3 regions of the Mesorhizobium sp. CA7 genome follow, and region 2 is predicted to be linked to each of the others. Evidence: riboswitches for the same ligand, from Rfam matches in the RefSeq annotation. Region 2 holds a riboswitch; each other region holds the start of a gene.
The links. A riboswitch is a leader RNA that binds a small molecule or an ion and turns the genes downstream of it on or off. The one in region 2 is predicted to bind cobalamin.
Positions count from the first base shown of each region.

Region 1: linked by a shared signal. The riboswitch ahead of LB552_RS22790 (CbtB domain-containing protein) and the one ahead of bluB (5,6-dimethylbenzimidazole synthase) in region 2 are both predicted to bind cobalamin.
Region 3: linked by a shared signal. The riboswitch ahead of LB552_RS03725 (DUF1636 family protein) and the one ahead of bluB (5,6-dimethylbenzimidazole synthase) in region 2 are both predicted to bind cobalamin.

Region 1 is NZ_JAIUHH010000016.1:11,318-14,586, reverse strand. It holds gene LB552_RS22795 (CbtA family protein) at 247-987, opposite strand; gene LB552_RS22790 (CbtB domain-containing protein) at 1,149-1,358, opposite strand; adenosylcobalamin (AdoCbl) riboswitch at 1,350-1,499, opposite strand; gene LB552_RS22785 (histidine phosphatase family protein) at 1,583-2,155, shown strand; gene LB552_RS22780 (PilZ domain-containing protein) at 2,307-2,579, shown strand; gene LB552_RS22775 (methyltransferase family protein) at 2,583-3,050, opposite strand.
Region 2 is NZ_JAIUHH010000004.1:149,178-152,446, reverse strand. It holds gene LB552_RS10805 (hypothetical protein) at 1-645, shown strand, start outside; gene bluB (5,6-dimethylbenzimidazole synthase) at 646-1,377, opposite strand; cobalamin riboswitch at 1,420-1,598, opposite strand; gene LB552_RS10795 (histone deacetylase family protein) at 1,714-2,640, shown strand; gene LB552_RS10790 (exodeoxyribonuclease VII small subunit) at 2,644-2,895, shown strand; gene LB552_RS10785 (DUF2277 domain-containing protein) at 3,089-3,269, shown strand, end outside.
Region 3 is NZ_JAIUHH010000001.1:772,603-775,871, reverse strand. It holds gene LB552_RS03735 (cobaltochelatase subunit CobN) at 1-138, opposite strand, end outside; gene cobW (cobalamin biosynthesis protein CobW) at 154-1,191, opposite strand; gene LB552_RS03725 (DUF1636 family protein) at 1,188-1,619, opposite strand; cobalamin riboswitch at 1,659-1,863, opposite strand; gene LB552_RS03720 (winged helix-turn-helix domain-containing protein) at 2,373-3,269, opposite strand, start outside.

The sequences.
Region 1 (3,269 bases), on a different contig from region 2:
GTGGGTCAGGCTGGGGATCTGGATGCCGGGAGGGGGCGGGGCCGAGGATCCGCCATGCGCTTGCGCGGATGTGGCGGCCAGAAATGCGAGCAGCGCCGCAACCGAGCAATTCCACGAAAAGTGTGCGGCGGTTTTCCGTCCGGAATTGCGAGAAAACGAAAGACCAAAGTGGCTCTGCGGTCGTACCGACCGTTGAGCCGCTTTGGCCGCCAGGGCGCAGAACCGTGGCGGCCAACGCATCGGATTTCAGGCGTAGCGGCGTGCCGGGCTGCGCTGGTCGCGCACCGCGACCACGCGTTCGGCAACCGCGCCGAAGCCGAGCCCGACGACGGTCCACAGCACCAGCTGGATGCCGAGCGAGGCGACGCGGAATTGCCACAGCACGGTCGCCGAGAAGTTCTCCGGCACCTCGTTGATGTCGGGCAGCGCCGCCTTCACCAAAGCGAAGACGACGAGGAAGGCGAGACCCGCTACGATCGAGGCGTTCCAGGCGCCGAGTCGGTTCCACAGCCGCTGCGCCAGGCCGACCGCCGCTACCATAGCCGCGATCGAGACGACGATCATGATGAAGAACAACTCGGTGCGGTAGCCGATGGTCTCGGCGTTGCCCACCGCCGGCGGGCTGGCCGGGTATTTGAGGCCGGGGACCACGATCACAGCCAGGAAGCCGAGTGCCGCGATCAGCGCCGAGGTGCCGCGCGGTCCGAGCGAGCCCAGCCGGCCATAGGCGTAGGCGAAGACCAGCGAGAACAGCCCGCCAAGCGCGGCGCCATAGATCAGCACGCCGGTTGCCAGGCCAATGCCGGCTTGCGTGGTGCGGCTGACCATCTCGGGCTCCGGCGCCCCGCCGGCGGCCTGGGCCTGCTGTTCCTCGAAGGCGATCGCCTTGTCGACCTGCGGCTCGCCATAGACGCGGGCGAAGGCGAACGCCAGAATCCCGGCGACCAGCCCGACAAGCATGCCGCGCAGCAAAAGTTTTCCAACCATGTCACTAATCCCTCCAAGCAATTCCAGGAAAAGTGCGTAGCGGTTTTCCGTCCGGAATTGCGTTAAGCCAACCTAGCAATTCCAGGAAAAGTGCGCAGCGGTTTTCCGTCCGGAATTGCGTTGGATCAGAATCGAAAGGGGTTCAGCGATGCTGAACCGCTTTAGTGGCAGGGGAAGCCGAGCAGGTGGCGGCCGTCATGCACGAACTCGTGCAAATAGGTGCCGCGGATCAGCGAGGTCGCGCCTTCTTCCGCGCCGACGAAATAGATCGCCAGCATCAAAAGCAGCCCGCCGAGGATGGCCCAGGGCAGAAGCTCGCGGACCGGAATCGCAACCGGGCCGTAGCTGGGGGCGAAGGTGGTGTCGGACATATTGACCTCCCTTGGGATACTGCGTCCCGTTGATCGAGTGCTGCGGAATAAGGCCTGACTTTCGGCTGGTGCCGATCACAGTGGCGCGACCGTGCCGGACTCGCACCGGCTTCCAATCCCGTATAGCATTAAGACACTTGTCAGTACTTCGTTCGCCTGTCAACGACATGTAATGGCGGCACGGCTTCGTGAGGCCTGTTTTTCGCTGGGCCACGGAGTTTTTCATGCTTGTCCGCCTGACGATGATCGCAAGCGGAGCGACGCCCGGGATGCGCAAGGGCCGCTTTCCGAACGACGAGCCGCCGGAGCCGCGCGCCCTCGATCGCGCGGACGCGCTGGCCGCTTCGCTGCGTCGGGCCGACCGTGTCTGGACAAGCCCGGCGCTGGCCGCGCGGCGGACGGCCGAGGCGCTCGGCCTTGACGCGGCGATCGAGCCGCTGCTTGCCGAGCAGGATTTCGCACGCTGGGCCGGCAAAAGTTTCGAGGAGGTGCAGGCCGAGGATCCGGAAGGCATGGCGGCCTGGTTCGCCGACGCAGACGCGGCGCCCCATGGTGGTGAATCGCTCGCCGACGTCGCCCGGCGGGCTGCTGCGCTGATGGAGCGGCTGGCCGGCGAGGGCGGTCACATCGTCACGGTGACGCATGCTGTGCCGATCCGCGCCGCCATCACTCATGTGCTCGGCGCACCGCTTTCCTCGGTCTGGAAGATCGACATCGAGCCGCTGTCGCTCACCGAGTTCCGCAGCGACGGCCGCCGCTGGGTGCTGCGCGCGAGCGGCGTCACTGTCGCCGGCTGAACGCCCGGGCGTGAACGCTCCATCCGTGAACCCGGCCGGCATATCAAGCCGGCACACCACTGTTTCAGTGATCGCTAACGGAACGGAAACGCCTCGCTGCTATCGTGCTGCCCCATGGCAAGGAGGACCTTGCCTGAGGAGCCCGCCGGATATGGCCAATTTTCCCGAGATCGAACGCCGTCTTCATGCGCGCGAATTCGTGCTCAAGGAAGCCACGATCATCGCCGCCGGCGTCAGGATCGGCTGCTCGGTCAGAAATCAGCACGAGCAGGGCGCGGAATTGCGCGTCGGTGCCGATGTGGAGATTCCGGACCGCTTTCTGCTCGAGGTCCCGGCCGACGATACGGCCTATCGCGCTTTGGTGCGGTGGCGGCGCAACGACCGCGTCGGCGTGGCGCTCTACAGCAACGCGCCAAAGGACTGATGCTCAAAAATAGCGGCGCACGCTCGCCCTGTAGGCGCGGTAGGGTTCGCCGAACTTGCGTTCCAGATAGGCCTCCTCGCGCAGCACCACGCCGTAATGCAGGACGGGGAAGCTCGCGATGGTCGCGATGACGGCCCACCAGCTGTCAAAGAGCAGCCCGATTCCGAGAAGCAGTCCCATCAAGCCGACATAGAGCGGGTTGCGGGTGAAGCCGAACGGGCCGCCGGTGATGATCGCGGTGGTCGGCAGCGTCGGGTTCACATTGGTGCCGCCGCGCAACATCGTCGAGCGTCCCCAGGCGATGATCGCAACCGCCAGTGCTGCCAGCACTATGCCGAGCACGATGGTCAGCGGGCGGCCGCCGATCGCCAGCGGCCAGACATAGCGCAGCGCCAGCATCGCGATCAGCGCCACGAGAAAGAGCAGCGGCGGAAACACCGCCACGCCCGGATTGTCCGCTTTGTCATCCATAGCCATTTTCATCGACCGGGCGCCATTGCCGCCACTATGCACGGACGCGCATCGTCCAGCAATTCGTGACTTGATCCTGCCTAGGCGATGTGCAGCCCGACATATCGGGAACACAACCGTGGCGCGCGCGTTCACTATCGCCGATCGACAGGGATTGCGCGGATGAGCAAGACAGCCGTTTGGGTGGCGCTGATCGCCATCGTTCTCGTTGGCCTCTAT
Region 2 (3,269 bases):
TACGCGAAGGAAGTGGTCACCCAGCGTTTTGCCGAGGCCAACATCCTTTTCGTCGTCGACCAGCTGGTCAAGGGCGCCATCCGAGCCATCACCGGCCTGATCGGCGGCATCGCCGCCTTCCTGCCCATTCCGGGCCTGAGCGGCATCGTCAGCTTCATCAACACGGTGATCCGCCTGTCGCTGACCTATGTCGACGAGATCATCCTCGGCTACAACATCCGCATCAATTCGAGCTCGCCTTTCGAGACGGCAAGGCAAGGCGTCGTGCTCTACGCGCAGAACGGCAGGCACATGGTCAAGAACGCCGTCTGGTTGGCGGCGATCATGTGGGGCGTGTCCTTCGTCATCTTCCTGTTGATGCTGGCGCCCGCGGCCGCCATTCTGTGGGTCATGCCGGGCCAGCTTGCCGGCTGGGCCTTCGTGCTGGCCATCGTCTTCGCCTGGGCCTTCAAGGCAGCCTTCATCGAGCCCTTCGCCATCGCCTCGCTGATGCAGGTCTATTTCGAAGCCATCGAAGGCCAGGCGCCCAATCCCGAATGGGACCGCCGGCTCGCCGAGACCTCGTCCAAATTCAGGGAACTGCGCGACAAGGCGCTGGGCTCTTTCGGCGGCGGCTCGCGCTGGGATACGCCGAGGGCCGCCTGATCACGGCTTTGATGCGCTGCCGAGCTTTGCGATTGCCGATTTAAGCGGCGCCTCGCCGGCGCCGCGAAACGTCTCGCTCATGACCAGTTCGGGCAGCGGCAGGCGCTTGCCCCAGCCATGCGCCTCGAGGTCCGGCTTCGGCGCGAAGGCCGAGACGCGGCCGACGCACAGATAGGCGATCGGCGTGACATGCTCCGGGATCGCGAGAAGCCGCTTCAGTGCCTCGGTCTCGATGATGCTTACCCAGCCGACGCCGACACCTTCGGCCCGTGCCGCCAGCCAGAAATTCTGCACCGCGCAGACGGTGCTGTAGAGATCCATCTCCGGATTGTGCCAACGTCCGAGCGGCGAGTCCTTCGACCGCTGCCGGTCGCAGGTGATGCACAGGTTGAGCGCGCTTTCGCAGATGCCTTCGAGCTTCAGTTTCCTGTAGAGCGCCTGCCGCTCCGCTTCGATCGCCGGCAGCTCCTGCTCGCGCGCGGCGAGGAACAGGTCGCGCACTTGTCTGCGCCGCTCGGCGTCGCGGATGACGATGAAATTCCACGGCTGCATATAGCCGACCGACGGGGCGTGATGCGCGGCGGTGATGAGCCGCGCCAGCACATTGTCATCGAGATCGTCGTGGACGAAATGGCTGCGCACGTCGCGCCTGGTGAACATGGCCCGGTAGACCGCGTCGCGCGCCAATTGGTCAAAGTCGTCGCCGCTCGCGGCGATCGCTGCTGCCGTCATCGCTTTTCCCCTTGCGACAAGCAGTCCGCCGCCTGACCAAGCGGAAAACCATGTCTGCCGGGCCGGTCTTCTGGCTCGGGATCGTCCCGCATCCGGCGCCTTCCCGTCTTCGACAGTGGCGTTTGCCGGCGCGGTCCCCCTTACAGTGTTGGGCACGCCACGGAGTTCAACCGTGTTCCCGATTCTCCCGCGTCGCGGGCACCTGGCAGCGATGCGACCTTACAGCGAAGCTTGGGCCGCGCCAATGGCGTTAGCGACACGGCAAGACGCGATTTCCCCAGCCATTCGGCCTGCCAAACATGGTCATTCGGCCGCCAGGTCCCTAGATTAGGCGCCATGGCCACCCGTCTCTATACGCACCCGATCTTCCTCGAACACCTCACGCCGCCCGGCCATCCCGAGCGGCCCGACCGCCTGCGTGCCATCGAGCGCGTGCTCGACGACGAGGCGTTTTCGGCGCTCGACCGCGTCAAGGCGCCGGAAGGCGACGAGAAAACGATCTTCTATGCGCACCCGGAGGATTTCGTCGAGCGCGTGCGCGGGGCGATCCCTGAGAGCGGGATCGTGTCGATCGACGCCGACACCAGCGCCAGCCCGAAAAGCTGGCAGGCCGTGATCACCGCGATCGGCGGTGCCAACGCGGCGGTAGACGACGTCTTCGAGGGCCGTGCGGCAAACGTCTTCGTCGCCGCCCGTCCGCCCGGCCATCATGCCGAAAAGACTACGGCGATGGGCTTTTGCCTGTTCAACACGGCGGCGATCGCCGCCCGTTACGCGCAGAAGAAGCACCAGGCCGAGCGTGTCGCCATCGTCGACTGGGACGTTCATCACGGCAATGGCACGCAGGACATCTTCTGGGACGACCCATCGGTGCTCTATTGCTCGACGCACCAGATGCCGCTTTACCCGGGCACCGGCGCGAAGAACGAGACCGGCGCCGGCAACATCGTCAACGCGCCGCTGGCGCCGCAGACGGGGAGCGATCTCTTCCGCGACGCCTTCCTGTCGCGCGTGCTGCCCTCGATCGACGCGTTCGCGCCAGACCTGATCATCATTTCCGCGGGCTTCGATGCGCACCATCGCGACCCGTTGGCCGAGATCAACCTGACCGAGGACGATTTCGATTGGGCGACCGGCCAGTTGATGGAGCGCGCCGGGCGCCATAGCTCCAACAGGCTCGTCAGCCTGTTGGAAGGCGGCTACGATCTGCAGGGACTGGCATTTTCAGTCGCCGCCCATGTCGGGCGGCTGATGAAGGGATAGAGTATGGCATTGGAAGGCAATGAGGACGTCAAGGCGATGAGCTTCGAACAGGCGCTCGACGCGTTGGAGAAGATCGTCGATGATCTTGAGCGCGGCGACGTCCCGCTCGACCAGTCGATCAAGATCTATGAGCGCGGCGAGGCGCTGAAGGCGCATTGCGACCGGCTGCTGAAAGCGGCCGAGGACAAGGTCGAGAAGATCAGGCTGTCGCGCGACGGCAAGCCGGTGGGAACTGAACCGCTGGACGCCGACTGAGGTGTTGATATTCAGGTGAGGCCGGCCTGCAAATGGCAACTTCCTGCGCTTCCGGTGCTCACGTACTTCAAGTACGCTCCGCTCCGGTTCTCGGAAACCACCATTTTCGGCTCGGCCTGACCTGAATCTCAACACCTCAGCGGATGATCTCAGACCGGGTAAGGGCAGAGAAAGCAGGTAAGGAGTTCAAGCCATGTGCCGCAACATCAAGACCTTGGCCAATTTCGAGCCGCCGGCGACCAATGACGAAGTGCATGACGCAGCGCTGCAATTCGTGCGCAAGCTTAGCGGCTCGACCAAGCCGTCCAAGCGCAACGAGCATGCCTTCTACCATGCCGTCGAGGCGATCGCGGCTGTCGCGCGCGAATTGATCG
Region 3 (3,269 bases), on a different contig from region 2:
CGTCTTCCAGGCCGTGGCCAGGCCGGCGAGATCGCTGTCGGTGAAGGACAGCGCCACCACATCCGCAGGCGTCTGCCTGAGGTCCATCGGCTCGGCGAGATCGTCGAGCGAAGCGGATGTGGTGGCGAGGATGTGCATTGTGGTCGGATTGCCTCAGCCGGCGAGGATACGCTCGATTGCCGGACGGTTCAGCCCCTTGAGGCCGATGACGACGAGCCGCGAGCGGCGGTCGTCCTCGGCCGTCCAGGCGCGGTCGTAATAGTGGTTGACGCGCGGGCCGACAGCCTGCAGCAGGAGCCGCATCGGCTTGCCGCCGACCTCGACGAAACCTTTGACGCGCAGCACATTTTCCTGCTCGGCGGCAAGGGCGACGCGCTTGGCCAGCTCGTCGGGATTGGCGATCGACGGGATGTCGAGGACGAAGGAATCAAAATCGTCGTGCTCGTGATCGAGCTCGTCGTCGTGATGGGTCTTGCGGTTCTCGATGTCGTCCTCCACCGCAAGACCAAGGCCGAGCAGCACCGAGGGATCGACCTTGCCCTGCGACGTCGGCACGACCTTGACCGCACGCGCGACATGCTCGCCGATGACGGCGTTGGCACGGGCGGAGCCCGCCGCATCCATCAGGTCGCTCTTCGACAGGATGATCAGGTCGGCGCAGGCGATCTGGTCCTCGAATACCTCCTCGACCGGATCGTCATGGTCGAGGGAATCGTCCGCCGCACGCTGCGCCTGCAGCGCGTCCATGTCGGAAGCGACGCGGCCGTCGGCCAGAGCGGGGCCGTCGACCACGGCGACGACGCCGTCGACGGTGACGCGGCTCTTCACGGTCGGCCATTGGAAGGCTTGCACCAAGGGCTTCGGCAGAGCGAGACCGGAGGTTTCGATCAGGATGTGGTCGACCTTGGGGTTGAGCGACAGGATCTGGTCGAGCGCCGGCACGAAATCGTCGGCGACGGTGCAGCAGATGCAGCCATTGGCGAGCTCAACAATGTTTTCTTCCGGACAAGAGTCGATGCCGCAGCCTTTCAGGATCTCGCCGTCGATGCCGACATCGCCGAACTCGTTGACGATGATCGCCAGCCGCTTGCCCTTGGCGTTCTCGATCAGGTTGCGGATCAACGTGGTCTTGCCGGCGCCGAGGAAGCCGGTGACGACGGTGCAGGGAACACGGGAAACGGATGCGTTCATGGTCGGTCCTTCAGCATGTCGAGGGGAGGGATGCGGGCAACCAGGCCGCGCTTGAGAGAATCGGGCCGGCCGCGCCAGGGGATGAGGCCATCGGTCGAGGTGGCGAAGAGCTTTGCGCCGGCGACGAGATCGGCGCCGCTGGTCGTGTTCAGATCGCCGAAGACGTAGCTCCAGCAGCCGTCGCGCAGCAGCGCGGCGCTTAGCCGGCGCTTGCAGTTGCCGAGGCATTCGACGGTACGGATGTCGATCTTTTCGCCGCAAGCAGCCCGACGCGTGTCTTCGGCAAGCAGCGCGCCGGCGCGCGGATGCGCATCCGACCCGGTCTCGTCGCGGCAGGATGAGCAGACGATGACGGTGGCGCCAGCCAAAGCATCGGGCTCGGACGGAATGTCCGCGCTGTTTGCCGGGAAACTGCCGTTGCGATCCAAAACCATGCTCCTTGCCCGGAAAACCCGCCGGGCATTCGGATACTTAAAGTCTCAGACGGCAGGTCTCCTGGCTCGCGGGTCGTCACCCTGAATGCCGCCTTCCCGGGAACATCCCAGTGGTTTTCGGCAGAGGCTCGTCGCTTACAGTTGCGGGGACAGCCGCGGATTTGGGCTTTCGGCCCGCACCGCATTCCCTCTTGGCTCCTCCCTTTGCCGGGAGAAGACCGTCTGGGTCAGGATTTAGAGGGTTCAGGGGGCTGGAGTCAACGACTGGCTTAGTACCAGCCTTTTGGCGGCTTTATGGGTTTGAGGTATGGACCCACAAGTTTGCGAGGCGGTGAGGCCACGGGCGCCATACTTAACGAACAGCCGTGCTGGCAAACCGGTTCCCACATCAAGACGAAGCGATTGGCGTCGAACTTCGGCTCATGAACTATTATATAGCGCTGCCCTACCGGCAATAAGCCACAGGCGCCTGCGATCTGCTTGTCGATCGTTCCAAACTCCAACCACCGCAGAAGAAGCGCCGTCACTTCTTTTGGCTGCATACCGGGTGCAATGTGGCCGCCACAGAAAATGACTGGACGCGTGACCTCTACCCATTCCTCTCGGTAAGCACCTGTCGCATATGATGGCGACGCTAAGGTCAGGTAGGCCAAGACCAGACATATCGAGCGCCTGAAAACCATCGCAACCGATCCTAACCACAGTTGGGATGTTCTATTTTTGTTCACTCTCCCTGTCAACGCGCAGCTACGACACCGCGATGTCGGCCAGCGCCGGCCCGAGGTCGCCGGCCGGCGTCACCTCGATCGCCTCCAGGCCAAGCCAGCCTTGCATCTGCTTCAACTCGTCGAAGAGCTGTGCGGCCGTTTCGGCGGGGGCCTCGGCTTCGGCATAGGCGGCATGGACGCGCAGCACGCTGGCTGGGCGGTCGGCCCTCAGGTCGACGCGGGCGACGATGCGGTCGCCGAGCAGGAAAGGCAGCACATAATAGCCATATTGGCGCTTTTCCGCCGGCGTGTAGATCTCGATGCGGTAGTGGAAATCGAAGAGTTTCTCCGTCCTGGTGCGTTCGAAGACGACGGGATCGAAGGGGGCGAGCAGGGCGCGCGCTTCTATCCGGCGCGGGAAACGGGCGTCCTTGTGGAGATAGGCGGTCTTGTCCCAACCTTCGACCTTCACCGGCAGCAATTCGCCGGCTTCGACCAGGTCCTCGATACGATCCTTCGTGTCGCCCGGCGCGAGACGAAAATAGTCGCGAAGGTCGCCATAGGTGGCGATGCCATGGGCGCGGGCGGAAATGCGCAGCAATTCGCGATGCGCGTCCTCGACCGAGGGTACGGGCAGGTCGAGGACCGCCTGCGGCAAAACGCGCTCGGGCAGGTCGTAATAGCGTTCAAAGCCGCGGCGGTAGGCGGTGGTGATGCGCCCGGCCCAGAACAGCCATTCGAAAGCGTGCTTGGCCTCGCTCCAGCCCCACCAGCCGCCATTGCCCTTGTGGCCTTCGATATCGGAGGCGGCGATCGGACCGCGATCGGCGACCTCTCTATATATCTCATCGATCATTTCCTTGCGCTCACGGCCCCATTTCGCCAGGCCGAGATACATCTCGTCGCCCTGCTCGGCGCGCTCCATGCGCCAGCGCAT